DNA from 2 places in the Staphylococcus sp. MSU001 genome. Region 1 is predicted to be linked to the other one. Evidence: predicted binding sites of a transcription regulator. Region 1 holds the regulator's gene; the other holds the start of a gene.
What was found. The regulator Rex, encoded in region 1, represses fermentation and respiration genes when NADH is low (regulators of the CRP and FNR family bind a similar motif). The targets are predictions, from matches to a motif close to TTGTGAAATATTTCACAA.

Region 1 (12,658 bases):
GAATTTAACATTCACTCGACTAGATTAAGCAAATTTTTCAACTATCTTTCAATCACATCTCTGTGATATGAGTCTATTAAAACATGATTTTTCCATTTAAAGATTAAAATTTCGTAAATAGCAATATTTAGTACTCAACTGTAAAACTAAATATGATAAAATAACTAATAGTACTTAATTAAAACACTTAGGTATATTTTTTTAACAGTTAGGCATGTTTTCTAAAAAATGTTGCGCAAAATTGTATAATGACACTTGAGGAGAGTAGAAAACAAGTGAAAATCATCGATAAAAAAATTGAGCAATTTGCTCAATTTTTACAACGTAAAAATAACTTAGATCACATTCAGTTTCTAAAAGTTCGTTTAGGGATGCAGGTACTAGCGATAAATATTGAAAAGTCTATAGTTGTGTATGGGCTAGCAATAATCTTTCATACTTTCTTTTACACTCTTTTAACCCATTTAAGTTATTTTTTAATTAGAAGACATGCACACGGTACACACGCAAATTCGTCATTGTTATGTCATATTCAGAACATAATTCTCTTTATTATTTTTCCATACTTAATAATAAAGTTAGATATTAACTATTATGTTCTTTTATCTATGGCATTAATCGGTTTAATTATTATCATTTTATACGCACCTGCAGCAACTAAGAAACAACCTATACCTAAACGTCTTGTAAAGCGAAAAAAAGTACTCTCCATATTTTTATATAGTATTATAGTAGTTATTTCATTAGTAACAAAAGAACCGATAAATAAACTTATTTTATTCGGTATAATTTTAGAATCTTTAACATTACTACCCATCTTTTTCCCTAAGGAGGATATTAATCATGGAAAACATTTTTAATTTATTTATAAAAATTTTCACTACAATCTTGGAATTTGTTGGTACTGTAGCAGGAGATAGTGTATGTGCCTCTTACTTTGACGAACCAGAAGTGCCAGAAGAACTGACTAAACTATACGAGTAAATATAACCCTAGAAAGTGTGTAAGATATGGATGATATTAATTTATTTCCGTTTGCAGGCCTACAAATCTTTTTAATGATTTGGGTTACTAAAGTTATCATTAATATGAAATTTAATTTTAGGGATTACATAATCGTTTTTACGATTGTAATCCCTTCTGCTATAATGTATTACTTTTGGCAAAGTAAAGCATTAATATTTTTGGTTATAATAATCACCATTTTCTTTTATACAAAAATAAAACTTTATTCAATATTAGTTGTATTATTCACCACTATGATCTTATATATAACTAATTTCATAACTGTTTACATACATTTAACTATAAAAGACTATATTCCGTTTAAATTTGCTTTACAGTTAATACATTTTAGCTTTTTTGTAATCATAACTCTAATCATTGCTTATTTAACTCAACTATTGTTCAATAAATTAAAAGTATCCTACTTGTCACTCAATAAAAGATACTTATTCATAATAACAATTGTACTTTTTATATCATTTATTTTACTTTATATGGTGTCACAAACTGATATGCGAGGAAACGATACGCTTAAATTATATGCCATCTTATTGTTGGGTATTATGGTTTTTTTAAGTGTAGTGATATTAGTGATGTCCAATTTTACACTCCGTGAAATGAGGTATAAACGTAATGTAAAAGAAATCGAAGCATATTATGAGTACACGTTACGTATAGAAAGCATTAACAATGAAATGCGTAAGTTCCGACATGATTATATTAATATCCTCACCACTCTTTCAGATTACATAAGAGAAGATGATATGCCTGGATTACGTAAATATTTTGATGAACATATCGTCCCAATGAAAGATAAATTAAAAACTCGCTCTATTAAAATGAATGGTATTGAAAAATTGAAAGTGAGAGAAATTAAAGGGCTGATTACTACTAAAATTATTCAAGCTCAAGAAAAACGTATTCCAATTAGTATTGAGGTTCCTGATGAAATTGATCGTATCGATATGAATACTGTTGAGCTTAGTCGTATTATCGGTATTATAACTGATAATGCTATTGAAGCTTCAGAAAATATTGATGAACCACTCATCAATATCGCATTCATTGATAATGATGAATCTGTCACTTTTATCGTTATGAATAAATGTAGTGATGATATTCCTAAAATTCATGAGTTGTTTGAACAAGGTTTTTCTACTAAAGGCGATAATCGCGGTATAGGTTTATCAACTTTAAAAGAACTGACAGACTCAAACGAGAATGTTTTATTAGATACTGTCATTGAAAATGGTTACTTTGTGCAAAAAGTCGAAATAAATAATAAGGAATCATAAGGATGTGTAGAATTAAATGAAAATTTTTGTTTGTGAAGATGACCAAAGACAAAGAGAACATATGGTATCAATCATTAAAAACTACATAATGATTGAAGAAAAGCCAATGGAGTTAGCTTTAGCAACAAATGATCCTTATGAGGTCTTAGAGGAATCAAAAGAACTTAACGACATTGGTTGTTACTTCCTTGATATTCAATTAGAAGCTGATATGAACGGTATTAAATTAGCCAGTGAAATTCGTAAACATGATCCTGTTGGTAATATTATATTTGTAACGAGTCACAGTGAACTCACTTATTTGACGTTTGTTTATAAAGTGGCTGCTATGGATTTTATTTTTAAGGATGATCCATCTGAATTAAAAATGAGAATCATAGATTGTCTTGAAACAGCACATACACGACTCAAATTATTATCTAAAGAAAGTAATGTAGATACGATTGAGTTAAAACGTGGAAGTAATTCAGTATACGTTCAATATGATGATATTATGTTTTTTGAATCATCTACGAAATCTCATAGACTCATCGCACATCTTGATAATCGACAAATTGAATTTTATGGAAATTTAAAGGAATTAGCACAACTTGATGAACGTTTCTTTAGATGTCATAACAGTTTTGTGATAAACAGGCATAATATTGAATCTATTGATTCAAAAGAACGTATTGTTTACTTTAAGAATGGCGAAAATTGTTTCGCTTCAGTACGTAATGTTAAAAAAATATAATGTAACACCCACCTTTACGATATGAAGTTGTAAAGGTGGGTGTTTGACTTATTTCTTATGTTTTTAATCAATAATAGTCTTTTATATCTTCTTTTGTTGGCAAACTTTCAATAGCACCATGTTTCGTTGTTGTAAGTGCTGCAACACGATTACTAAACGCTAGTATATCCTTTCCCTTTTCCTTAAATAAATCTTTACATTCAGAATGCCGAGCCTGGAGTATGCAATAAATAATAGCACCTATAAATGCGTCACCAGCACCAGTTGTATCAATTGCTTGAACTTGATACCCCTCATGATGAATACGATAATCATCTTTGGTAAAAATAGTGGCACCTTGTGCTCCTTGCGTATAAATCACTACATTAACTTGACCTCTAAATAAAGATTGAATTGCTTCATCTTCATTCTTCTTACCAGTAATAAATAATAATTCTTCATCAGATATTTTAACAATATGAGCTTTAGGTATGAACGCATTAATTGTACGTTGACATTCGAGTTTATCTTCCCATAAAGGTAAGCGTACATTAGGATCAAAAACAATAGTACCTCCTACTGACTCGAATTTTTCAATCATTTTCTCATGGGCATATTTCATGTCACTCTCTATTAAATCTACAGAACAAAAATGTAAAATATCGTCTTGGAAAACTTTAATATCATCAATATTTTCAGGTTGATATAACATATCTGCAGAAGGTTTACGATAAAATGAGAAATCTCTTTGACCATCATCTTGAAGGCTAACAAATGCCAACGCAGTATTTGCTTTATTAGTTCGCTTAATATATTGCGTACCTACACCAAGTTGTTCAATTGTTTCTACAATGATATCACCAAACGCGTCATTTCCTAGTTGTGTTATCATTTCTGATTTTCCACCTAATTTACTTACTGTAGCCGCTACGTTACACGGTGCGCCTCCAACTTGTCGACTAAATTGTTCAACATCTTTTAATTTTGAATGTGTTACGTGTGGTATGAAATCAATTAATGCCTCACCAATGGCAAATAGACGTCTCATTATAAATCACCCTTTTAATTCATATTTAGTGAATTTTAAATATACTTGACCAGATTCAGTCGAAGCTTTTATACCAGTAGCATCCTCATTTGGGAAAATACGTGAGGTTAAAACACGCTCACCATCATTACAAAATATTTCGATACTAGATGTATCTACAAAAATTTGTAACTGTTTTAATGGTGAGTCTAAAATGGTAGAACGCGTTGTTCCATCGACATTTGATGGTAGTTTCCCACTATCGGTACGATCTAAAGTGAGTTTATTTTCGTGTTTATTATAAGTAATCAGTGTAGATTCAGATCGAGAGCTACGCAATTCAAAATATATTTCTGAAGCATCATTTTCTAATATATCTATAATCATCTCATACTGTTTACCCTCATATGGATGTAATTTACGTTTGAATTTATTAGCATATCCCAAAGCTGTTTCTTTATTTGTTCTTAAATCTTCTAACTGCTTAAAAGGTCGTTGCTTAAGTTTTCCATTTTCAATAGTCAGTACTCGAGGAATAGTAAGACAATGTGCCCACCCCTCTTTATCTGTAGGATACTCTGTATCTGGAAGTCCCATCCATCCTATTAAAATGCGTTGTCCATCTGCATCAATAAACGTTTGTGGCGCATAGAAATCAAAACCATTATCCAATTCTTGAAAACTTTCATGATCGAAAAATAGATTATTAAAGTTTAAATCTCCTATCATAAACCCTGATTGATAGATATTTCTAAATTTATCTCCTTCAGCTTCAACACCTTGTGGACACATGAGTATGACATCTTTATTGCCTAGTCTAAAATAATCAGGGCACTCCCACATATAACCAAATTGTGTCAGATTAGTTTTAATCTCACCCTCAAAATGCCAATCAACAACATCTTGACTACGATATAAAAGTAAACGACCCATCTCATTTTCATTTTGAGCACCTAGAATAGCGTACAGTTGATTATTTTTTTCAAATACCTTGGGATCCCTGAAATGACTTGTATAGCCTTCAGGTTGTCCATAAATCACAGGTTTAGGAAACTTCTCTATTTTTCCGTCTTTGTTCATTCTGGCAATCATTTGACTGGAAATTCTATTCCAATGTTGGTCACGGTGATTACCTGTATACATATAATAAAGGTGATTTTGATATTCAAAAGCACTTCCACTGTATACGCCATGACTATCATACTTAGTATCAGGTTTAAGAAGTGTTCCTTGAGGTTCAAAATGTAATAAATCTTTGCTTTTATAATTAAACCAATATTTTAAACCGTGCACAGCACCTAACGGAAACCATTGATGTGAAATATAGTAGTATCCTTCATAATAAATGAGTCCGTTTGGATCATTCAATAAACCCATTTCAGGTTGGATATGAAATGTTTGTCTATATAAAGATGTATCCACTTGGTGTTTCAGTTGCTCAAGATATGTTTTATCAACATCCTCAATACGTTGGTATCTCTCTTCACGAGTCCACTCCACTATGTTCTTCCTCCTACTACAATTATTTATATATTAATAACTCTATTATTCTAACATATTGATTTAGAGAAATATGTTAATAATGTCACTGTTTGATATGTTTAAATTCAGGCCTATTAATATCCAATTGATACCAGTCAACATATAATTAATTATTTCATTTAACTATGTTTTCACAATAATTATACCAATTTGATTAGCAATTATCATTATATGTGGTATCGGTTCCATTTTAACCAAAACAAGCTTGTTGTGCATGTTAATTCAATTGGATAGGAATTTTTATTTTTAATGCTGTTTGTTCACCTTTTAATAGTTGGTTAATTTCTTTTAATGCTTGCTCTCCTGCTTCAAAGTAATTATAGCTAACCGTTTGAATGACAGGTGATACTATTTGAGTCATAGGGTCTCCACCAAATCCATATATTGAACAATTGTAAAACCTTTGTTGATGATCAGAGCAATATTTATGGATTGCAAAAGCAATGGTATCAGTTGCTCCAACTATCGCATCAGCATGATGTACTCTTTTAAGTTGCTGACTTACATCTTTAAAAGCTTGTTCATGCTTAAATGTTGTCTCATAAATTTTCGGACTTATGTGATAGTCATTCAACGCTTGAATAACTCCCAGCTTACGTTGAACACCAACTGCAATATCTTCTTCACTTACACCAAAGAAATGTACATTTCGACATCCTTTTTCACCAATGAGTACTCCAATTTTATATCCAGCTTCATAATCATCGTGATATATACTATATAGTTGATCATGTTCTTGTCCCACTATAATGACAGGAACATCTATTTTCTCAATGACTTCAATATGTGCTTCAGTAATATGTGTTGCCATTAGCACGATTCCATCAACTTTACTACGTGATAATGTTTTTAGTGCCGAAATTTCACCGTCTATTTCTAATCCTGTGTAATTTAATAATAACTGATATCGATGTTTATTACATTGGTGTACCAAGCCCTTAATTGTTTCATCAACAGCGTATGAATTCATACGTGGAATAATTGCTCCAATCAAATTGGTACGTCGAGCTCTTAAGCTTTGTGCAAATTGATTAGGTTGATAATTATTTTCTTCTATTATTTTAGTTATTTTTTCTTTTGTTGCTGGACTTACAGATCCATTATTTAAAAAGCGTGAAACAGTACTTTTCGATACTCCAGCTAGTTTTGCTATATCTGATATATTTTTCATAAAAAATCACCTATCACGTCATCAATCATTCCTTTTTATTTTATCATATGAACCAACGCTTTAAATAGTTGAAATTATTGTTTAGAATACGATTAAATAAATTGACGTGTTAGGTGATTGTCATTTATATAATTTTAAAACTTAATATGACGATTAAACTTATTTAGCTCTCCATAGAAATATGCTTTCTCACCGTGTACTATAACATCGAGTCCGGTTTTATCTTCTTCTTGAGTTGTAGCTAAAGGAGTAAAAATTTTAATAAATCTCGCAATCAAAAATGTGACTATTGCGCTAAAAACGACAGTCGCAATTGCCGCGCCAAGTTGAATGACTACTATTTTAAAATCACCTGTATAGATAAAACCATTCTGCACCGCACTATTAATTTGATGTGATTGAAAAACTCCTGTAAACACAGCTCCTAAGATACCACCTACACCATGAATACCAAATGCATCAAGTGCATCATTATATTGGAGTTTTACTTTGATTAAATTTATAACGATATAGCAACCTATGCCACCAATTATTGCAATAATCATAGCACTCATATAGCTGACGTATCCTGCTGCTGGTGTAATAGCGACAAGACCAGAGAGTGCTCCAGATAAAAGACCTAGTAAACTTGTAGTCTTTTTCAAGATATATTCAAAGATTAACCAACCGAAAGCACCTGCACTTGCACCAATAACTGTATTCACAAACGATATCATGGCTATGTGATCAAATGTAAATGCACTGCCCACATTAAATCCATACCATCCTAACCATACTAATATACCACCTATAAGTGTAATTAATAGATTATGGGGAGTATGTTTTTCTTTCTTCTTACCTATACCTATCATTATCCCAAGAACCAAACCAGATACGCCTGATGTTATATGAACTACTGTTCCACCCGCATAATCTATTGCTCCAATTTTACTAATCCAACCACCACCCCATACCCAGTGGGCAACAGGGCTATAAATTAATAGAACCCATAAACTCACAAAAATCAGATAAGGAATGAATCTCATTTTCTCGGCTATCGAACCTGATAGAATAGATACCGCAATTGTACAAAACATCATTTGAAACAACATAAATAATGAGAGAGGGATATGAGGACTCAAAGTTTTTGAAATTTCAAAACCAACATGATGAAGACCCAAAAATTTCAAACCACCTATCCATTGATTACCTCCATCAAAACTTAAAGAGAAACCAATCATTATCCATATAAACGTGACAATGACAATGGCAACCATACTTTGCATTACAGTATTTAAAGCATTTTTTGATTGTACGAGTCCCCCATAAAAAAGGCTTAAACCTGGTGTCATTAACCATACTAATAGAGTACATAAAAATAGAAATATTGTATCATTCATATTCATACTTACCACTTCCTTTAAAAACATCATAATGAGTGTTTTTTTTAAAAGCAAAATTAGGTAAGGTCATGTTACACAGTATGTCACTTTAAGTTACATTGAATATATAAACGTAGTACTAAAAACAAATTACTTTCGTTACACCATGTTAGTAATGAGTATAATAAAAAGATAATCTTGATTTAGTTATCTCATTACAATAATAAATAAGCCTGGGACAATGATTGTTGTCTCAGGCTATCATAATTCTACTAACGAATTTCATTAAATTAAAAACAGTCTTCAAGTTTAGCTCTTTCTTTCAACGATATAGCTAATGGCTACTTAATTTAACTTTTTTCTCGTCAATTTAATCTATAATTAAATTTGCTTAATTTTCTATCCTTAAAAAATCTTTTTATCAACCTTATAACTATAAGTTTTTATGCCTTTTGAATGGTAATAGTCCATGATGCATCATCAAGTTGCTCATAGTTTGTAACTGGATATCCATTTTCTGCAGCCCAATTAGGTAATGCTTCGGTAGCCTGGGTGCAATCGAAATCGATTTTCAATTCATCCCCTTGATTTAAATCATTCATTTTCTTTTGTGCTTCTATTAAAGGAAATGGACAAACCATCCCTACTGTTCCTAATTCGTATACCATTGATATACCTCCTCATTCACTTTATCTAATGTCACATTTGAATAACCAATATTAGCTTTGAGATACTTGTTGTAACTTTTTCATAGGTTTTACAAAAATAAAATAACTCATAAACCAAACACCAATAATCATAGAGGCTAAAGCAATCCATCCTTGCCAACTCATTGTAGCTGTCTCTACTAGACCATTACCGATAGAGCAACCACCTGCAACTGAAGCACCAAATCCCATAAATATGCCACCAAGCGCACTATTGCGAATTGTCTTAATATCTGGCAATCTCCATCTAAATTCTTTAGACCCTTTTGCAGCTATATAAGAACCTATGAATATACCTAGTACCAAAAGCACACCCCAATCAATAAATTTTAAATCTCCTGAAATAAGATAATTTACAAGATTTGCAGATGGTGTTGTTATACCTAAGCCACCCATTCTCCCAGTAGATTCACTCATAGGCCAAGCAAGTAGAGCAATAAAACCTATTGCAATGCCAGCAACAAATGGATGATATCTTTTTTCAAATAGATAATGTCTAATACCACTATATTTTTGTTTAAGTTGGGGCACCATTATTTTAGGCTTTCGAATTGTTTTTACAACAAAAAATATTGTAATTACAGTTAATAACGTGACGAGAATCCATTGTGGTATACCAGTTGTACTCGTCATACTTGTGCTGACTTGTGTCGGTTTATTTATTTGATTCATTATTGGAAGAAGTACCCCAGTTTTAGTTACGGCTGAAGTCAATGCATAAAATATTAATGCCACCCAACTTCCAATTAACCCTTCACCAGCCCTATACCAAGTTCCAGTCGCGCATCCTCCAGCTAATACTATTCCTATTCCAAAAACAAAGGATCCCAAAATAGTTCCTATAACTGGAAATGTTTCTGCTGGAACCTCAATAATATTCAAGTTCTTTAGAATAAGTAAACCAATACTTTGGACTGTAATAGCAATAAGCAATGCATAAAACATTTTGTTACTCTTTTGAACGTACATATCTCTAAATCCACCAGCTAAACAAAATCTTGTTCTCTGCATTACAAATCCTAGCAATATGCCAACGACTAGTCCGCTTATAATTGTCCAAACCATTTTATCACCTTTTTCCGATATAAATACTAAGGTATTATAGTAGAAAGGACAATATTTTGCAAATTCTTAATTTTCTTTATTATTTTTTAATATAAATATTTTGTGAGTTTGTTTAAGTCATTTTTAGATAAGTTACTAAATTTATACCACTCTCCATCAGAATAATAAATAAACAATTTATTTCCTAATAAACCTTTAGATATTCTATACCGCACAATGCTAGAGAGTTCGAATTGGATATTGAATGGATTATTGTTTTGATTATATGCCTGAAACTCCAACTTATTTTCACGTATCAACAATATACCAGGAACTGTCATTATTCTAGGAATATGTGGTTTGAAATTACAATTTATTTCTTGAGTCACTTGTTTCAATCTCCCATTTCAATAAATATCAACTTACAATTTTTGTTAAAAAAGTTTCGTATTTATAATCTATTGTAACTGTTTAATATAAAAAAAGCACTCTCAATTGAGAGTACTATGTTAAAGTGATTTTTATTAATTATTTACTATAATTTTTCATGAAGAACAATAATGATTGTAACTCTATACCAAAGTCAATATGATGTACTTGGACATCTTGGGGTGTTTTAATTCGACGTGGTGTAAAGTTTAGTATACCTTTAACACCGGCTTTCACAAGTTCATCAGCAACTTGTTGAGCTACATTATCTGGTGTTGTTAAAATGACTACATCAATATCTTCTGATTCTAATGTCGTTTTGATATCATCGCTATGTTTTACCACAACGTCACCAATATTTTCACCTATAATATCTGATCTAATATCAAAAGCTTCAGTAATTGTCATCTCATCATGTATTGAAAAGTTATATGTAAGTAATGCACGCCCTAAATTACCGATACCTATAATGGCAATTTTAATTTGATCGCTCTCACTTAATTCTGATTTAAAGAATTCAAGCATACTATCTATATTATATCCATATCCTTTTTTTCCTAATTCACCAAAGTATGAAAAGTCTCTTCTTATTGTAGCTGAATCAATTTGTAGTGCTTCACTTATTGTTTTAGAATTAACACGATCTATACCTTTACCTTTCAAAATACTGACAAATCTGTAATATAAAGGTAAACGTTTTAATGTAGCGCGAGGAATTTTAAAATCATCTGACATATATCTAACCCCCTTTTTCGCGTATATTATGCATGTATCTTTAAAATCAGTAAATGAGTTAAAACATATGTTGAATGTCATCTCATAATACAAATAATTGTCTACAACGAATACTTAAACATTATACATTATTAATTTTTAAAAATAAATATCCTAGTTTCATGTGTTCTATGAATACTGTAGAATAGAGGTAATTGAGTTTAACATCATTTCAAGACAACGTACACAATTTATTTTTCTATTTAAAATTCGATAATATAGAATTAACAAAAATTTAAATATTCAAAAACAAATACTTTATATATAGTTTAAACCTATTTCAAATACATAGAAAGGTGAGAATCGAATGATACTTTTACAACTTAATGACATCTCCAAATCGTTCGATGGTGAAGATATCTTCACAGATGTTAATTTTGAGGTGAAAACTGGCGAAAGAATCGGCGTAGTAGGCCGTAATGGAGCTGGTAAATCGACATTAATGAAAATCATAGCAGGTGTTGAAAATTACGATAGTGGTCATATATCAAAAATCAAAAATTTAACAATGAGTTATTTAACTCAGCAAATGACACTCAATTCAGAAGCTACTGTCTTTGAAGAAATGTCTAAGCCCTTTGAACACATTAAAAAAATTGAAAATTTAATTAAGGATGAAACAGATTGGCTTGCACGAAATGGACAAGATTATGAATCCGATGAATATCAATCACATATTGAAAAATATGAAACTTTAACTAATCGTTATGAGCAATTAGATGGTTATCAATATGAAAGTAAAATTAAAACAGTACTGCACGGGCTTAACTTTACAGAAAACGATTTCAACAAGCCTATTAATGATTTTAGTGGTGGTCAAAAAACACGTCTTTCTCTTGCTCAAATGTTACTTAAAGAACCCGATCTACTCCTTCTTGATGAACCAACTAACCATCTAGACATGGAAACAACCAAGTGGTTAGAGGATTACTTAAAGTACTTTAAAGGAGCAATTGTGATTATCAGTCATGATAGATATTTTTTAGATAAAATTGTAACTCAAGTTTATGATGTTGCTCTAGGAAATGTAAAACACTATGTAGGAAACTATGAGCAATTTATAAAGCAACGTAATCAGTATTACGAAAAGCGCATGCAAGAATTTGAAAAGCAACAAGAAGAAATCAAGCGTTTAGAAACCTTTGTAGAAAAAAATATTACTCGTGCATCTACAAGTGGCATGGCTAAGAGTAGACGTAAAACATTGGAAAAAATGGAACGTATTGATAAACCTATGATAGATGCTAGAAGTGCAAATATACAATTTGGCTTCGACCGTAATACTGGTAATGATGTGATGCATATTCATGATTTAAAGATTGGTTACGACTCACCTATTACACGACCTATAAACCTCGAAGTCTTTAAAGGGGATCATATAGCTATCATTGGGCCAAATGGTGTTGGTAAAACAACATTGATAAAAACAATTGCTGAAAAACATCCAAAACTAGGTGGTCAAATTATCTTTGGTGCTAATTTACAAATTGGATACTATGATCAAAAACAAGCTGAATTTAAATCAAATAAAACCATTCTCGATTATGTTTGGGATCAATATCCACACATGAATGAAAAAGATGTACGTGCA
Region 2 (12,658 bases), on a different contig from region 1:
ATATATCATAAGTGCTATGATAATTTATAATATTATTATGTTTTTTAGATTTAGTACCTCTCCAAGACGCTTCAGGTAAGGTTGCAGGATCAGTCGTAACTACTTTTAAATTAGGATTTTTAACACCTGCTAATTTAGCACCAACTGCTCCTTGAGAATTTCCGCCTCCATAAACTAATTTTTTGTCTTTAAAGTATGTTTTTTCAATACCATACTTTTCATAAAAGTCATCATCATTAAGATGCTTAGCATCAGAAATTTTTTTTTGATAGTTATCCAAGTATTGATTATTTTGTTTGATAAGTGAAGTGCTTTTATTTTTATCATTCATCAATTTAATATTTTGAAGCCAATCATCTGCAAGTTTATCTTTCAAAGGATTGTTAGGATTAATAGATTCGTTGTTGTCGGTACCTTGATGTGCAATTAATTGCTGTCCAGTATATTTACCGTCTTTAGTTAATAATTCAATAGTTTTTGAATCGGAAGCACCTTGAGAATTTGAGGTGGATGCATCATCGTAAGAATCAATTACTCTGAATTTTTTACCGTTAACTGTAAATTGTTTATTTTTAGTATTGTGATATACCCAAAAGCCATTTATTTCAGCTATATCTCTATCATTAATTTTTAAATCCGTCATGGTCGAACACCCTATACTCATTAATTTGATTGTTACTTATGTTTGGATCGTTGATTTTTAATTTGTTATTGCTAAATAATAAGTGGAATGTGAAATTATGTGGAATAGATGGCTCTTTTCTCATTTCTTTAGCCATGGATAAAGTATTTTTTCTAATGATTTTTTCGTCATATTCGTCCAGAGTACTGAAAAGTGTAGTCGTTATTTCTGTATTAAGATACGTATCTTTTTTAGACTTTAATTGTTTCATATGCTTTTTAAAATCATCGTTACTTTCTTTAATTAAAGGTTCAAAATGTTTTCTATAATCTCGTAATTTCGTGGAACTAGTAGTAATGTAAAAGTAATTATTTTGATAGCCTATATTTTGAGTTTTAGTTATTGCTTCATCGGTGAATCCAGTATAGTGATATTTATCTTCTTTATCTTTGAGGTATTTTTCTAAGTTATCCATTTTTTCCTTATTTGCTCTATATTCAAAACCGCTTAACACAGTTCCTACCATATCACTCATAGTATCTCCGTTATCATTGCTTCGCATGGAGCCTTCTTCATGGATTGATTCCTTATCAAAAGGGATGCTTGCATTAAACACAATGTCATGATCATCGCAATGAACATAGACTTCGACGCCATCACCACTTCCTACAACATTTGTGGCTTTAACATTAAGGCTAAAGTTATCTTTAAAAAATTGTTCACCAAGTTTTTCGTATTCTTCACGATGTTTTTTCGCATGTGCGATAGCACTTTTTTCAGCTACTGGTTGGAAACCTTGACCTTTGTATTGACTTGCGGGAATTGATTGTGATGCATAATTTTTTTCTTCATGCACTGTTGAACAGCCTCCTAATATTAGTGATGAAACGATAATTGTGGCTATTAGTTTTCTCATGATACACCTCAATATAAGATTGGTTACTTTCATTTTAACTTAATTTATAAATTATATAAATAGAATTTATAAAAGTATTAAACAAATATAACATTTTTCACATATTAGTTATATTGATTTTATAGCAATTTCAAACATATTCGAATAAAAAAATAAAAAGCTTACACAATGTAATTTGATACATGCATAAGCTTTGTCATATGATTAACGATTTTTATTCTGATTATCATTTGTTTCATGATTTTGATTGTTGGAATTATTATTTGAGTTGCCATTTTGTTGTGAATCAGATTGATTATGATTAGGTTGTGACGACTGTTGTGGTGTTGATTGTGATGGTTGATGATCTGATTGATTAGTTTTGTTCTGATTCGGTTTCTGTTTGTTATTTTCTGAAGAGTTATTTTTATTTGAACCGGACTGTTGATTATTATTTGGGTATTGATGGTAGTTAGGTTGTTGTGCTGGTTGTTCAGTACCTGATTGATTATCGTTGTTATAATCACTATTTGTTGGTTGCGTTTGGTCATGTTGTTGATGAGTATCACGATTCTGATTTGAAGTATTATTTTGTTTGTTTTTGCGATTGTGTTCTATTTTTTTATCGTTCTTATTAGAATTCGTATGGTGGTTAATAGCTGCATATAATGAAAAGCCCAATGCACATATAAGAATGATTACCACTATTGTAGCTAAAAATTTTTTCAAAGCGTATATCCTCCATCCTCTTTATTAGCTATATTTTATTATAATCCTTTTATTATTGTAAGTAGAATTATTCTATAAGTTACAAAAGAAATTCTAAATTTATTCTTCTATTAGTAATATATTACAAGCTAGAATTATCGTTTAACGTCTAAGCATAATGTAATGATTGAACCATTGTGCTTGTTATAATCATTTAATATAAGACATGACTTTAACAATGAATGGTATATAAGTATTGTAAGGTAAACAATATAGATAAATGAGATACATTATAGAATAAAAGTTATCCTTACATTGTTAAATTAAAAGTTTTACAAATTAAGAAAGGTGGAATAACGATGCGCGTATTATCTAATGAGGAAAGAGTTAAAATCTTATCCGATATAGTGTCAATAAAAACTGTAAATAGCAATGAATTAGAGGTTGCACAGTACTTAGAAAAACTATTTAATCGGTATGGAATTCGTTCACATATTGATACAGTTACAGATGGTCGAGCAAATTTAATTGCAACCGTTGGTTCAAGTCAACCAGTTATAGGAATATCTGGTCACATGGATGTAGTATCTGAGGGAAATCATGATCATTGGACGTATGATCCTTTCACACTCACAGAGGATCAAGGCTATTTATACGGTAGGGGAGCTGCAGATATGAAATCTGGATTAGCAGCTTTAGCCATTGCTCTTATTGAAATTAAAGAAAGTGGTAAGTTAACACAGGGAACTATTAAATTCATGGCAACAGTGGGTGAAGAAATGGAACAATCTGGTTCGCAACAGTTGTTTGAAAAAGGATATGCTGATGATTTAGATGCATTACTTATTGCGGAACCATCATTTCCTAGTTTGGTGTATGCACATAAAGGTTCAATGGACTTTAGAATAAAATCTAAAGGACGTGCTTCACATAGTTCATTACCATTTTTAGGTCAAAATGCTATTAAGCCATTATTAGAATTTATTCAAAATATAAATCAAGAATATGAAAAAATAACACAATCAGTAAAAGGTGAATCCTTAGATTTTTCAAATATGATAAATAATTTAGGAAGTCAACTACCTAACCATATAACAAAGGAAAAGGCACAAGAGCTTATTCAAGGACTTGTTATGACTAATAGTATTGTTCAAGGGGGAACACAAGTTAATTCAGTACCTGATTTTGCTACAGCTGAATTTAATGTACGCACAATACCAGAATATAATAATAACAAAGTTAAAGCGCTATTTAATGAATATATAGAGCAAGCAAATCAAAATGGTGCTAGTTTGACACAAGAACTTTATCTTGATTTAGAACCTGTAGTAACAACAGGTCAAAATCGCTTGGTAGAGCTAGGGTTTGATATTGCAAAAAGCCATTTTTCTAACGAAAGAGATTTAATCGTTACTCCTACTGTAGCAGTTACTGATGCTTCCAACTTATTAAAAGGAAAAGATGAAAATTTTCCATTTTTAATGTTTGGCCCGGGAAATGGACCTCATCAAATAAATGAGTGCGTAGAAAAAGCCAATTATTTAGAATTTGTGGAATACTATATAGAGTTTATCACTTCATATTTAAATGAAGAGAATGAGTAATAAAGATGTGACGTTACACCCTCCAAGTAGAATTTAAAATATTCAACTTGGAGGGTGTTTTTAATATAACATCGTAAAACTAAACTGTATTTAAAAAATACGCCGTACCATATTGTTCTGGAATTGTTGATTCTTCAGAAAGTGACGACTTTTTAAATCTATTTCTCAAAATATAGCATTTGAAGTGAAACGTTTTAACTATTTGATATAATAATTAATTTTATTTCATTTTAATTAACTGAAGTGTATTATACCATTAATTCTAAATTAAAATTTTAACATAAGTTTTTAAAGTATTGTACAAATTATTTATACAAAAAAATTATAAGTGATGATTATGTGAATTAAATGAAATTTTCATTTACTTTTCAGAAAATTTTAATTACTATTATATAGTAAGTTGTTTTTCATTAATTTATAGGAGGTAATAAAATGAAGAATTTTTCTAAATTCGCACTTACAAGTATTGCCGCATTAACTGTGGCAAGTCCTTTAGTCAATACGGAGGTTGACGCTAAGGATAAAGTATCAGCAACTCAAAACATCGATGCGAAAGTAACCCAAGAATCTCAAGCAACTAACGCATTGAAAGAGTTACCAAAATCTGAAAATATAAAAAATCATTACAAAGATTATAAGGTCACTGATACTGAAAAAGATAACAAAGGATTTACGCATTACACATTGCAACCGAAAGTGGGCAACACGTATGCACCCGACAAAGAAGTAAAAGTTCATACGAATAAAGAGGGTAAGGTAGTTCTTGTCAATGGTGATACTGATGCTAAGAAAGTTCAACCTACGAATAAAGTATCGATAAGTAAAGAAAATGCCACAGATAAAGCTTTCGAAGCAATAAAAATTGATCGTCAAAAAGCTAAAAACTTAAAAAGTGATGTCATCAAAACCAATAAAGTTGAGATTGATGGAGAAAAAAATAAATATGTTTATAACATAGAAATTATTACAACTTCACCAAAAATTTCTCATTGGAATGTGAAAATTGATGCTGAAACGGGTCAAGTAGTTGATAAATTAAATATGATCAAAGAAGCAGCTACTACAGGTACAGGTAAAGGTGTACTAGGTGACACGAAACAAATTAATATTAATAGTGTCAGCGGTGGCTATGCACTACAAGATTTAACTCAACAAGGTACACTTTCAGCTTACAATTACGATGCGAATACTGGTCAAGCTTACTTAATGCAAGATAAAGATAGAAATTTTGTTGATGATGAACAACGTGCAGGTGTAGATGCAAATTATTATGCTAAAGAAACGTATGACTATTATAAAAATACTTTCGGCCGAGAATCATATGATAATCAAGGTAGCCCAATTATTTCACTCGCACATGTAAATAACTTCCAAGGTCAAGATAACAGAAACAATGCGGCTTGGATTGGTGATAAAATGATTTACGGTGACGGAGATGGACGTACATTTACAGCGCTGTCTGGTGCAAATGATGTTGTTGCACATGAAATTACACATGGTGTAACACAGCAAACTGCTAATCTTGTTTACCGTTCTCAATCAGGTGCATTAAATGAAAGTTTTTCAGATGTATTTGGTTACTTCGTTGATGATGAAGATTTCTTAATGGGTGAAGATGTTTATACACCTGGCGTAGGCGGAGATGCCTTAAGAAGTTTATCTAATCCAGAGCGTTTTGGACAACCATCTCATATGAATGATTTTGTTTATACAAATTCTGACAATGGAGGCGTACATACGAATTCAGGTATTCCGAACAAAGCAGCTTACAACACAATTCGTAGTATTGGTAAACAACGTTCTGAACAAATTTACTATAGAGCGTTAACTGTTTATTTAACTTCAAATTCTGATTTCCAAGATGCCAAAGCATCATTACAACAAGCAGCATTTGATTTATATGGCGACGGTATTGCTCAACAAGTAGGTCAAGCATGGGACAGTGTTGGCGTGTAGGCGAACCGTTTTAAAATAAAAATATGTTAACAAGTATCTAAAAATGAATTTTAAAGAACCTTAACAAAGAAGAAGTAATGTTAAATATTTACAATCTTTAAAGCCTTAATCGAAATGAGTGTTGACTTAATTTCGACTCAGCCTGAGACAAACTTAACTGTCTCAGGTTTTTTATTTCATCATAAGAGTGAACTAAGATCTTCAGGAATTTTTAAACTAATACAAAGCCGCTTACTTTACCTTGAGGTAAGACTACGGTTTGTCTAGCGTAAGTGTGACTGCTTAGTAATGAGTATAAAAAACCTAATAAGAATAAAAGGGGAAATATAGATAAAATGATAGTTAAATAAACAAATTAATTTTAAATTTGAATGTATGTTTACGTACTTTGTCACAAAGGACATAAAAATTCTTATAATTATCAACAATAAAATGATAAAGTATAATTAAATAAAAAGAAATTTTAATTTATAAATTAAAATAAATTAGTTATCTATAGGAGTTGATCATTCAATGAAAAAGAGTAAACGACAAGATTTAGTAACTATGATTGTTAAGCAAAATCACATTTATAAAAAAGCAGATATTATTGATTACATTGATGATCACTTTGGTGTACGTTATAGCATGACTACTATTGCAAGAGATTTAAGAGAACTCCATATTTATCGCCTGCCTGTGAAGGCAAATCAATATGAATATAAATTACTTACGCAGCAGTCTCAATTAGACTCAAGAGTAAAACTTAATGATTACATAAAAACAGAAATTATTAACACTATGATTAAAGAATCGTATATACTAATAAAGACGACACCAGGATTTGCACAAAGCATAAATTATTATATTGATCAGTTACAATTGAAAGAGATTATAGGAACTATAAGTGGTAATGATACGATTATGATTCTTACACATTCCCAGTCTATAGCTGAATATGTCTATTACAAAATATTTAATCATAATTATTCATAAAAATTTATAAAGTTGTTTATTATAAATATAACCTGGTAAGCGCATACATCGTTTATCAGGTGTTTTTTATTTCAATAAATATGAGTGTTGTTATTTGATTAAGTATTCAAATTTATGAATAAAAAACTTTTATCCATAAAGATGTAAAGGTTCATATTACTCAAATATTCATTTTTTCAACGAAAGTATGCAATAGTAATGTATATTCAAACATAATTATGTATTGAATAACCAAATGTTGCGAAACTTTTTACATTTAGTATGTGATAATCATCACGAACTTAGTTATTAATCAGTTTTATACTGATAATGTAGCGAAGAAAAGGAGGAAATGAGTATGACAAATGGACCTATTCAAGTTAACAGTGAAATCGGGAAACTAAAGACGGTATTACTTAAAAGACCAGGGAAGGAATTAGAAAACTTAGTGCCTGATTACTTAGATGGATTATTGTTTGATGATATTCCATTTTTAAAGGTAGCTCAACAAGAGCACGATCGTTTTGCTCAAGTTCTTCAAGATGAAGGAATAGAAGTGCTTTATTTAGAAAAATTAGCAGCACAAAGTATAGAAGATTCAAATGTCAGAGAGCAATTTATAGATGACGTTTTAGCAGAATCTAGAAAAACTATCCTAGGGCATGAAACAGAAATAAAAAAACTCTTTTCAACTTTGTCAAATCAAGCATTAATTAATAAGATTATGGCTGGCGTACGCAAAGAAGAAATACAACTTGAATCGACACACCTTGTAGAGTACATGGATGATAAATATCCGTTTTATCTTGACCCAATGCCTAATCTATATTTCACACGTGATCCTCAAGCTTCAATTGGTAAAGGTATGACAGTAAATCGCATGTTTTGGAGAGCAAGACGCAGAGAATCGATTTTCATTTCATATATTTTAAAACATCATCCTAGATTTAAAGATGAGAATGTTCCTTTATGGTTGGATCGTGACTGCCCATTCAATATCGAAGGCGGAGACGAACTGGTGTTATCTAAAGATGTACTTGCAATAGGGATATCTGAACGTACTTCTGCACAAGCAATTGAACGTTTAGCACGACGTATTTTTAAAGATCCGTTATCTACTTTTAAAAAGGTGGTGGCGATTGAGATTCCAACTAGTCGAACATTTATGCATCTAGATACTGTTTGTACAATGATTGATTACGACAAATTCACTACACATTCAGCAATTCTTAAATCAGAAGGAAACATGAATATCTTTATCATCGAATACGATGATAAAGCTGAAGATATCAAAATCCAACATTCTAGTCATCTTAAACAAACATTAGAAGAAGTGCTCAATGTTGATGAAATTACATTAATACCAACTGGAAATGGTGATATCATCGACGGAGCTCGTGAACAATGGAATGATGGTTCGAATACTTTATGCATCCGTCCCGGTGTGGTTGTAACTTATGATCGTAATTATGTTTCTAATCAATTGTTACGTGAGCATGGTATCAAAGTTATTGAAATTCCTGGAAGTGAACTTGTACGTGGTCGAGGAGGCCCTCGTTGTATGAGTCAACCTTTAATAAGAGAAGATCTATAGATATAAGATAGGGTGTTGAATAGATATAGCTTGAGCATCACGAAATACATTCACTTATGCTATTAAATTTGATAGCGACTTATAAAATGAAAGGGGCACATCCCATGAAAAACATCAAGAAACCCTTCGATTTAAAAGGTAAGTCACTGCTAAAAGAGTATGATCTCACAGGTGAAGAATTTGAAGGTCTAATCGATTTTGCTATGACGTTAAAAAAATATAAACAACAAGGCACACCACATCGATATTTAGAGGGTAAGAACATTGCTTTACTCTTTGAAAAGACGTCTACTCGCACGCGTGCCGCATTTACAGTCGCATCTATTGATCTAGGTGCACACCCTGAATTCTTAGGGAAAAATGATATTCAATTAGGTAAAAAAGAATCTGTTGAGGATACTGCCAAAGTTTTAGGAAGAATGTTTGATGGAATTGAATTTAGAGGTTTTTCCCAAAAAACTGTTGAACAATTGGCCGAATTCTCTGGAGTACCGGTATGGAATGGGTTAACTGATGATTGGCATCCTACACAAATGTTAGCTGATTATATGACAATTAAAGAAAATTTTGGATATTTAAAAGGCATCAACCTAACTTATGTAGGAAACGGACGTAATAATGTTGCACATTCGCTTATGGTGGCGGGTGCGATGCTTGGCGTAAATGTACGTATTTGTACACCCTCATCATTAACACCGAGAGATGTATATTTTAATATTGCTAAAGATCAAGCGTCTAATTATGGAGGTTCAGTTAAGATGACTGACAACATTCATACTGCCGTCAAAGATGCAGATGTTATTTATACTGATGTTTGGGTATCAATGGGTGAAGAAAGTGAATTCGAAACACGTATTCATTTATTGAAAGACTATCAAGTTAATAGAAAAATGTTTAATTTAACCGGTAAAGTAAATACGATATTTTTACATTGTTTACCAGCTTTTCACGATACACAAACAGAGTATGGTCAGGATATTTTTGAAAAATATGGCTTAACTGAAATGGAAGTAACAGACGAAATCTTTAGAAGTGAGTATTCTAGAGTGTTTGACCAAGCTGAAAATCGAATGCATACGATTAAAGCCGTGATGGCAGCAACTTTAGGCTAGATTTACTACAAGAAAAATAAATAGGGATAAGATCACGTGTATGCTTTATTAAATAAACGAATATTTATTTTTGCAAATTGTGTCACATAATAAAAATAACTTTTTTCAAAATCATGTTGAGAGGATGATATAGAACTTCGGTCAATGACTATCAAAGATGTGTCGTTACTCATCTATATCTTTCCATAATACATCTATATATGTGTATTTTAAAAGGCATATACGTTTTCACTCCCTCCTTCTAAAGGAGAAATGAATATGAATGACACAGGAGATAAAAGATTAAGTCGAACATCATTAATCGGTCTTGTTATAGGTTCGATGATTGGTGGCGGTGCTTTCAATATTCAATCTGATATGGGAGGCCACGCTGGAGGATTAGCAATTATAATTGGATGGTTGATTACTGCTATTGGAATGATTTCTTTAGCACTTGTCTTTCAAAACTTAACTAATGAACGATCTGATTTAGATGGTGGTATTTATAGTTATGCTCAAGCGGGTTTTGGTGATTTTATAGGGTTTGCAAGTGCTTGGGGATATTGGTTCTCAGCTTTTTTAGGTAATGTCGCATATGCAACGTTATTAATGTCTTCTATAGGGAACTTCTTTCCAATATTTAAAGGGGGCAACACATTTCCTAGTATCATAGTGGCATCAATATTATTGTGGAGTGTGCACTTTTTAATATTAAAAGGAGTTGAGACGGCTGCTTTAATCAATAGTATTGTTACTATTACAAAATTAATTCCTATCTTATTAGTGATTATATGTATGATTGTAGCCTTTAATTTTAATACATTCAGGATAGGTTTCTTTGGAATGGATGGATATGGATCATTATCATTTCATTTCGCTAATACGATGTCACAAGTTAAAAGTACGATGTTAGTGACAGTTTGGGTATTTATTGGTATTGAAGGTGCTGTTGTATTCTCCGGAAGAGCTAAAAATAAAAAAGATGTTGGAACCGCCACTGTTATCGGACTTATTTCAGTATTGCTCATTTACTTCTTGCTGACTGTATTAGCACAAGGTATTGTAATTCAAAATCATATTTCTAAACTTGAGGCACCATCAATGGCACAAATTTTAGCTTATATTGTTGGTGATTGGGGAGCAACATTTGTCAATATTGGTCTTATTATTTCAGTATTAGGTGCATGGCTAGGTTGGACATTACTTGCCGGAGAGTTGCCTTTTATTGTAGCTAAAGATGGTTTGTTTCCTAAGTGGTTTGCAAAAGAAAATAAAAATGGGGCACCTATGAACGCCTTATTCATTACTAATGTATTAGTTCAAATATTCCTTATTAGCATGCTGTTTACCAAAAGTGCCTATCATTTTGCATTTTCTCTCGCGGCAAGTGCTATACTTTATCCATACATGTTCAGTGCGTTTTATCAGGTGAAATATACAATAGAACACAAGTTAACTGCAACGCCTAAACAATGGATTATAGGAATTCTAGCATCTATTTATGCAATTTGGCTGGTTTACGCGTCAGGTATAGATTATTTGTTACTTACCATGTTGCTCTATATTCCGGGGATTATCGTCTATGTAGTTGTTCAAAAAAATAATCAAAAGCGACTTACACAATTTGACTATATTTTCTTCAGTCTTATCGTTATTTTAGCATTGATAGGGTTATTACGATGATGTAATTTATATTTTTAAATGTTATAGATATTGATCAATCATGAGTTATAAAGGGAGTTTAATCGATAAAAATCAAACAAAGAAAAGTATATAAAATATTTGATATTTAAACTATTGGTATAATAAGAACAGTGGTCCATAGTAAATATTGTCTGTAGTATATACAGAATTCTAATAAATTTTAAATCGGAGAAATTATAGCGTCCCCTTTGACCATAGTCTAAGGCAATAAGGAGTTATTTTTATGACTGGAAATCAAATGTTTTGTAGAGAAAATGAACTTGATGAAAGTTTTAAACAATTAGCATCTTATATCAATATTCCTGTAGGCGTATTACTGCCATTTAAAAGTCAATGTTTTGTGAGACATTACAACAAAGGACAAATTGTCTACTATTCGTCTGATGAAACCACGCATATCTACTTACTCTTAAAAGGTAATATTATGAGAGAAAATTTTAATTTGAATGGTGATGTATATCGATATTTGAATAGAGAAAAAGTGCTCTTTCCTTTAAATAACTTATTTCAAGATAAAGTTCCTAATGAAATGTGTACAGCCCTAACAGATTGCGAAATGATTGGAATTCCAAGAGATTTAATAGAATATTTATGTAAAAATCACGAAGAGATTTTTGTGAAATTATTCTCCTTATTAAGCGAAACACAATGTCAACATATTGAATACAATATGGCTTTAACGAGTAAATTAGCTAAAGAACGCGTGACTAAGATTTTACGTTACCTATGTCAAACAGTAGGTTATGATCATGATGAGTTTTATGAAATTAAGCATTTTATGACAATACAGTTATTGAGTGATATGGCAGGAATATCTAGAGAAACGACGAGTCATATCATAAATGAACTTAGAGAAGAAAAAATACTCTTTAAAAACAGTAAAAATTGGTTGGTTAGTAAAGACTTATAATGAGTGCGTATCACTCATACATAATTGAAGACAAACGATGGTCGAATAGGTTTCTATGAAATCATTCACTATCGTTTTTTTATTTCATGATTTATTGCTTTAGAAATATATCATATTTAAAGGTTAGACAATCTATAGTAAATCAACTTGTTTAATATAGAGAATAAAATTTTAGTTCCGCATTGGAAAGTATAGAAATTTATATAATCTATAGTCAAAGTTGCGTTTTTTCTATAAATTGATAAAAAGAATAAGTAAAATAATAGATAATACAGTAGAGGAGTGACACATATGGCTTTAATAACAATGAATTACAATTCACCAACGATAGGAATGCATCAAAATTTAACGATTATTTTACCCGAGGATGTAACATTCTTTGATAGTTCAAGAACAGCGAAACAATTGAAATCAATGTTGTTATTACATGGATTGTCTAGCGATGAAACAACTTACATAAGATATACAAGTATCGAGCGTTATGCAAATGAACATCAACTTGCGATTATAATGCCTAACGTCGATCATAGTGGCTATGCAAATATGGTATATGGACATAGTTACTATGATTACATATTAGAAATTTACGAATACGTACATCAAATTTTACCACTTTCTAG

Region 2: a site for Rex is predicted at 6,999-7,016, ahead of arcA (arginine deiminase). Genes of this name have one in related genera too.

The regions. Positions count from the first base shown of each region.
Region 1 covers NZ_JBRIKK010000007.1:90,104-102,761, forward strand. Annotated here, with positions in the region: gene ACVBFA_RS04860 (accessory gene regulator AgrB) at 276-860, shown strand; gene agrD (cyclic lactone autoinducer peptide AgrD) at 844-984, shown strand; gene agrC (quorum-sensing sensor histidine kinase AgrC) at 1,011-2,300, shown strand; gene agrA (quorum-sensing response regulator AgrA) at 2,317-3,033, shown strand; gene ACVBFA_RS04880 (carbohydrate kinase family protein) at 3,101-4,060, opposite strand; gene ACVBFA_RS04885 (sucrose-6-phosphate hydrolase) at 4,067-5,539, opposite strand; gene ACVBFA_RS04890 (LacI family DNA-binding transcriptional regulator) at 5,799-6,752, opposite strand; gene ACVBFA_RS04895 (ammonium transporter) at 6,887-8,137, opposite strand; gene ACVBFA_RS04900 (sulfurtransferase TusA family protein) at 8,557-8,781, opposite strand; gene ACVBFA_RS04905 (YeeE/YedE family protein) at 8,833-9,885, opposite strand; gene ACVBFA_RS04910 (hypothetical protein) at 9,972-10,253, opposite strand; gene ACVBFA_RS04915 (redox-sensing transcriptional repressor Rex) at 10,393-11,028, opposite strand; gene ACVBFA_RS04920 (ABC-F family ATP-binding cassette domain-containing protein) at 11,375-12,658, shown strand, end outside.
Region 2 covers NZ_JBRIKK010000002.1:159,130-171,787, forward strand. Annotated here, with positions in the region: gene ACVBFA_RS01880 (hypothetical protein) at 1-643, opposite strand, end outside; gene ACVBFA_RS01885 (DUF1672 domain-containing protein) at 624-1,538, opposite strand; gene ACVBFA_RS01890 (chromate transporter) at 1,743-2,246, opposite strand; gene ACVBFA_RS01895 (ArgE/DapE family deacylase) at 2,585-3,829, shown strand; gene ACVBFA_RS01900 (M4 family metallopeptidase) at 4,262-5,785, shown strand; gene ACVBFA_RS01905 (arginine repressor) at 6,299-6,760, shown strand; gene arcA (arginine deiminase) at 7,098-8,333, shown strand; gene argF (ornithine carbamoyltransferase) at 8,438-9,445, shown strand; gene arcD (arginine-ornithine antiporter) at 9,704-11,107, shown strand; gene ACVBFA_RS01925 (Crp/Fnr family transcriptional regulator) at 11,352-12,038, shown strand; gene ACVBFA_RS01930 (alpha/beta hydrolase) at 12,330-12,658, shown strand, end outside.